2 regions of the Candidatus Syntrophocurvum alkaliphilum genome follow, and region 2 is predicted to be linked to the other one. Evidence: predicted binding sites of a transcription regulator. Region 2 holds the regulator's gene; the other holds the start of a gene.

Region 1 (3,432 bases), 1.1 Mb from region 2:
GTTGTTTGTATGCAACCAGAAACTTTAAAGGCTATTAAAGAAGGAGCAGTTAAAAAGGGTGATGTGTTGGCAGTTGCACAGACCGCAGGTATAATGGGTGCCAAAAAAACTCCCGATGTAGTGCCAATGTGTCATCCTTTAATGTTAACAGGTGTTGATATATCATTTGATTTTGATGAAGACAAATCAACGATATCTGTTTTTGCTGAGGTAAGAACAACAGGAAAAACAGGGGTGGAAATGGAAGCTATAACAGCAGTAAGTATAGCAGCTATTACTATCTATGATATGTGTAAAGCTACTGATAGATGGATGGAAATTACCGATATAAGGCTTAATGAAAAAATCGGTGGAAAAAGTGGACATGTAAAAAGAGATTTTTAAATGGGGGAAGGAAAATGTCACAAAAGGGAACACTTTATTCTATATGTATAAGTGAAAAAAGAGGAGAATTAAAACACCCTGTTCAAGAAGCTAAAGTAATAGAAAACTTTGGAATAGAAAATGATGGACATGCAGGTGATTGGGATAGACAAGTTACATGCTTGGATGCTGCTAGTGTGAAAAAATTAAGCCAAGATAATAACTTAGAGCTTGGACCAGGTCAATTAGCTGAAAATTTATTAATTGAAGGTATTGATTTAAAAAATATTAAACCAGGCCAGAAAATAAAAATAGGTAATCAAGTTATTATAGAAATCGTTCATATAGGTAAAGAAGATCATCCTAGTGTAGTTACTAAGACTTTTGGAGTAAGCTTATTACCTTATGAAGGATTATTTTGCAAAGTGCTAAAAGGGGGAGAAATAAAACCAGGTAATATTGTAGAGGTGATGTAATGTTTCGTGTAGGAATCTTAGTTATGAGTGACAAGGGGTCACAAGGTGAAAGAGAAGATTTAAGTGGCAAGGAAATAATTGAAATTTTAAAACAACAAAATATTTACACCATAGAAAAATATGAAATAATACCGGATGAACAAGATATTATTAGTGATAGATTAAAAAAATTTAGTGATGAAGTTGGATTAGACGTTATTTTAACTTCTGGAGGAACTGGTTTTTCTATGCGTGATGTAACTCCAGAAGCTACTCTTGCAGTATTAGATAAAAATGCCCCGGGAATTGCAGAAGCGATACGCTATTATGGGTTAAGCAAAACCCCAAAAGCAATGTTATCACGAGGAGTTGCTGGTATACGTAAAAGTACTCTAATAATTAATTTGCCAGGTAGTATTAAAGGTGTAAAAGAGTCACTAGAAGCAATACTTCCTGCTTTAGGTCATGGTATAGAAATTTTAAAAGGTTCAGCAACTGAATGTGGCGAATCTAATTAAAAAAAAAAGAAATTTTAAGGTATATTGAGAAAATAGATGGTACATAATATTTAACAAAAATATTAAGGAAATTTTAGCAAGTATTTTAATTTGAATACTTGCATTATATTGCCTAATAATATTATTATTATATTAGCACTCAACAACAGTGAGTGCTAATAAAAAAGAAATATAAATTAAAGGGGGTATAACCTTGAAAATTCAACCTTTAGCAGATCGCATAGTAGTTAAAGTGGTAGAAGTGGCAGAAGAAAAAACAAAAAGTGGACTGTATGTACCAGATACAGCAAAAGAAAGGCCACAGGAAGCAGAAGTTCTTGCAGTAGGTCCCGGATTTTTAAATGAAAAAGGTGAAAGAATAGCTTTAGAAGTATCTGTTGGTGATAAAGTTATCTTTTCAAAGTTTGCAGGCACAGAAATTAAGGTTGATGGTGATGATTATTTAGTTCTTTCAGAGAGAGATATACTTGCAAAATTAAGTTAGTAAAGGAGGATACATAAAAATGACACCCAAAGAAATTAAATTTAGTGAAGAAGCAAGAAGATCGTTAGAAAAAGGTGTTGATACTTTAGCTGATACAGTTAAAGTTACATTAGGTCCTAAAGGAAGGAATGTTGTTTTAGATCGTAAGTTTGGTTCTCCTACCATTACAAATGATGGTGTTACCATTGCTAGAGATATAGATTTAGAAGATCCATGGGAAAACTTAGGTTGCCAATTAGTTAAAGAGGTTGCTATTAAAACAAATGATGTAGCTGGTGATGGAACAACTACAGCTACAGTTTTAGCTCAAGCTATGATTAAAGAAGGTCTAAAAAATGTAGCTGCTGGTGCAAATCCTATGATTATGCGCAGAGGAATTGAGAAAGCTGTTGAAGCCGCAGTTGCAAAAATTCAAGGTGTTAGCAAGCCGGTTGAAACTAAAGAAGCTATTGCTCAAGTTGCAGCAATTTCAGCTGATGACAAAGAAATCGGACAATTAATATCCGATGCCATGGAAAAAGTAGGAAGAGATGGTGTTATTACAGTTGAGGAATCACAATCTGTAGGTACTTCATTAGATGTAGTTGAAGGAATGAGTTTTGACCGTGGATATATTTCACCTTATATGATTACTGATACAGATAAAATGGAAGCTGTATTAGAAGAACCATATATTTTAATTAGTGATAAAAAGATAGCTGCTATAAACGAAGTGTTACCTGTGCTAGAAAAAGTTGTTCAAACAGGAAAGCCTTTGTTAATTATAACAGAAGATATTGAAGGTGAAGCTTTAGCTACCTTAGTAGTTAATAAACTAAGAGGAACCTTTAACTGTGTTGCGGTTAAAGCTCCAGCATTTGGTGAAAGAAGAAAAGCTATGCTAGAAGATATAGCAACTCTTACTAATGGACAACTAATAACAGAAGAGTTAGGTATTAAAATGGAAAATGTCGATATCGAATCATTAGGTAGAGCTCGCCAAGTAGTAGTTAAAAAAGAAGAAACTATTATTATTGACGGTTCTGGCACAGAAGATGATGTTAAAGCTAGAATTGACAACATTAGGAATCAAATAGAAACAACAGATTCTGAATATGATCGTGAAAAGTTACAAGAAAGAATGGCTAAACTGTCTGGTGGGGTAGCAGTTATTCAAGTAGGTGCAGCAACTGAAACTGAATTAAAAGAAAGAAAACATCGCATCGAGGATGCTTTAGCAGCTACTCAAGCCGCTGTTGAAGAAGGAATTGTAGCTGGTGGTGGAACTGCTCTAGTAAATATTGTATCAGCAGTTGCTGAAGTTCAAGCTGAAGATGATGAGTTAACTGGTGTTAATCTCGTTAAAAAAGCATTAGAAGAACCTCTACGTCAAATTGCAAGCAATGCAGGAGTTGAAGGCTCAGTCGTAGTTGAAAAGGTTAGAGAAGCTGAAGTTGGAGTAGGCTATAATGCTTTAACTGGTATATATGAAAATATGATCAATGCGGGAATAATTGATCCGGCTAAAGTAGCTCGCTCAGCTGTACAAAACTCAGCAAGTATAGCATCAATGCTACTTACAACTGAAGCATTAATTACAGAAATTAAAACAGAAGATGATCCTGCCCCAATG
Region 2 (3,432 bases):
CTTTAGTAGCCTGTCGTTGAGAATCCGTAAAATAGGCTGGCACCGTAATAACAGCCTGGGTTATCTTATGCCCTAAGTAAGCTTCTGCATCTGTTTTTAGCTTCTGTAAAACCATAGCAGAAATTTCTTGCGGACTGTAACTCTTATCATCAATAGAAACTTTATAATCAGTACCCATTCTTCTTTTAATTGATAATACAGTTCTGTCTGGATTAGTTATAGCTTGACGTCTAGCAACCCTTCCAACTAATCTTTCTCCTGCTTTAGAAAAACCAACCACAGATGGAGTTATTCTTTCCCCTTCAGCATTTGGTATAACAACAGCTTCTTTTCCTTCCATAACAGATATAACTGAGTTAGTGGTACCTAAGTCTATTCCCACAACTTTTCCCATTAAAAACACCTCCACAATAATGAAAAATAATTACTAAAGCGTTATACGCATAATTTATCTATTTGCTAACTTTCACTAAACTTGGTCGAATTAGTCTATCATGTAGTTTGTAGCCCTTTTGCATCTCTTCAATTACAGTATTCTCTGGATATTCCTCAGACTCTTCAACTAATAATGGCTGATGAACTTCCGGATCGAAGGGCTCTCCTACAGATTCAATAATTTCTACTCCTTCATTTTTAAGTATTTCGTTTATTTTACCAACTGTCATTTCTACTCCTTTTACTAACGAATCCAAATCATTTGTGTTTTTAGACATTGCAATAGCTCGTTCTAAATCATCTAGAATAGGTAATAAATTTTTAATAAAAGGCAAACTAGCAAATTTGGTATATTCTTCCCTTTCTTTTTGAGTCCTTTTACGTATATTTTCCGTTTCCGCTACTGCTCTCAAATACAATTCATAATTATTTTGAGATTGTTCTTTCATTTTTTCTAACTCTTGCTTAACAACTGTTATTTCATCAATTTCCTTTTCATCTTTTTCATGATTATCTCCCTTGGTTTCTTCGTACGTTTCTTCTGGGTTAGTACCAGAAAAGTCCATATTTTTATCTTTTAAATTTTTTTCGTCCATTGTGTCACCCCTAAAACATCTAGTTATACTTATTAGAATTTATTTTTATTAAACTTCTTATAGCAACCTCCTTTTTATTACTATCATTGATTGGTTTCACTGCGAAAAGCTAAACTTAGACTATAGAATCGGCTGAGCTAACTTGTTTATCACGCCACTCATCGGTCTTTATCTCGTTTTGGCTTAGCACTTATTATCTAAGATGAAATTTTATTTATTATTCGGGACTTAGATAAACAAGTTAGCTCAGCCTTAAGTATTTTTGTAGTTACTTTTTGCAGAAGAATCAAACTTAATTTTTCACTAAAAAGATGGAATTTAAAAGCGCTCTTTTATAATCTGTTCAACAATGGCTCGTACTGATTCAATTGTACCTGCTGCTTTCCAGTATTCCATACGAACAGGACCTATAAGTCCTATTTTCCCCATTTCACTAGAAGTTTTATATCCTGCAAAAACTAGGCTCATCTCTTTAATTTCATCTATTTCATTTTCTTTGCCTATCTTTATATTGACTTCGTCATTAACGTCATTTGGTATTGATTCTATTAAGCCACCATCTTCATCTAAAATTGATAACATACGTTTAAGTTTTTCTATATCTTTAAATTCAGGTTCATTTAAAATATTTAGTGAGCCACTTACAATAAGCCTTTGTTCTTCTGAATTTGTTAAAAAGTTATCTAATACTTCTAGAGCCGTATCTATAACTTGTCTTCGGTTTAATAATTCATTTCTTAACGTTTGCATATCATTTCGACTCATTTGATTTAAACTTTTACCTTTAAAAGTTTGACTAAATACTTCCCCAATAATTTTCAAATCATCTGCACCTATATATTCAGGCACATCAATTTTTCTGTGCAAAATAAGTCCTGCTTCAGTAACTATTAAAAGTAAAGCTTCACCGTTGCTTAGCGGCATTAATTGTAAAAATTTAAATTTACTAAACTTTACTGAAGGTACAATAATAAATGATGTATAACGTGTTATTTGAGATATAAATTGCCCAACTTTTTGAACTACCTCATTCCACTCATATATATTTTCAGTTAATACTTTATGCAGCAACTCAATCTCTTCATTACAAAGGGTTTCCTTCTCCATCATACAATCAACAAAATATCTAAAACCTAATTCAGAAGGAATCCTACCAGCTGATGTATGTGGTTGTTCAAGGTAACCCATATCTTCTAAATCCGCCATTTCATTCCTAACTGTTGCCGCACTAATTTTTAGATTATGCTTTTTTTTAATTGCTCGTGAACCAACTGGTTCTGCAGTATTAACATAATCTTTAATAATTGATTCTAGTATGGATTTCTTCCTATCATCAAGTATCATCCCAACCACCCACTCTGTTAGCACTCTCTGCTGTTGAGTGCTAATGTATGTTTAATAAAAAAATATCACCTGAAAAATTCTTTGTCAAGTTCTCTTCAACCTAGAAATTGACAAAAAACGGAGTTTGAAAGAAAATACCCTTCTTTTGTAAGAAAAAGATATCCATCCTTATAATTTAACAAGTTATTTTCAATACATTTGTCAATAATTTTTTTATATTTAACCAATATATCTTGGTTAAATCTATTTAAAAAGTCACTTCTATTAATTCCTTTTGTTTTTCTTAACCCTAAAATTATGGCATCTACTAATAGTTCGTCCTCAGTCATAGTTTCTAATATTTGTTCCTTGCTTCGACCTGTTTTGTTGACTTGATCTATATAATTTATATAGTTAGTTTCATTCATAATTCTTTTGTTATCAATAAAACTAACAGCTCCAGCCCCAAATCCTAAATAGTATCTAGCATCCCAATAAATTAGGTTGTGTTTACTTTCAAATCCACTACAAGCAAAATTTGATATTTCATAATGCTTGAAGCTATTGCTCTGTAGATATTCTATGCATTTATAATACATTTGTGATTCAAAAAGTTGATCTAGTAATTGTAGTTCATTTTTTTCAACTTTTTTTCCTAAAACTGTATTCGGCTCTAGTTGTAATAAATAAGTGGATATATGCTTGGGGCTACAATCTATAGCTAATTTTAAATTTTTTATCCAATCATTTAAACTTTGGTTGGGTAATCCATAAATTAAATCTATGTTAAAGTTGTCAAATGTTTTATGCAGATTCTCTACCACATTATAAATGTCTTTAGTGCTATGAATTCTACCCAAAAGCTCTAATTCTTTAGAAAAAAAACTCTGCACTCCTAATGATATACGATTTACTCCTGCTTGTTTAATACTTATTAACTTAGTCAAATCTAAGCTCTGAGGGTTCGCCTCCATGGTAATTTCTGAGTTGCTATCTACTTTGTAATAGTTTTTTATCGTATTAAGCATCATATTAAGTTGGTCACTACTTAATAGGCTAGGTGTTCCCCCCCCTATAT

The links. The regulator HrcA, encoded in region 2, represses chaperone genes, less so after heat shock. The targets are predictions, from matches to a motif close to TGTTAGCACTCNNNNNNNNNGAGTGCTAACA.
Region 1: the regulator HrcA is predicted to act here: its motif matches at 1,467-1,497, upstream of groES (co-chaperone GroES).

Annotation. Positions count from the first base shown of each region.
Region 1 is NZ_CP046457.1:164,117-167,548, forward strand. Features, by position in the region: gene moaC (cyclic pyranopterin monophosphate synthase MoaC) at 1-384, shown strand, start outside; gene SYNTR_RS00805 (MOSC domain-containing protein) at 399-839, shown strand; gene SYNTR_RS00810 (MogA/MoaB family molybdenum cofactor biosynthesis protein) at 839-1,336, shown strand; gene groES (co-chaperone GroES) at 1,530-1,820, shown strand; gene groL (chaperonin GroEL) at 1,840-3,432, shown strand, end outside.
Region 2 is NZ_CP046457.1:1,418,839-1,422,270, forward strand. Features, by position in the region: gene dnaK (molecular chaperone DnaK) at 1-394, opposite strand, end outside; gene grpE (nucleotide exchange factor GrpE) at 453-1,031, opposite strand; gene hrcA (heat-inducible transcriptional repressor HrcA) at 1,350-2,375, opposite strand; gene hemW (radical SAM family heme chaperone HemW) at 2,471-3,432, opposite strand, start outside.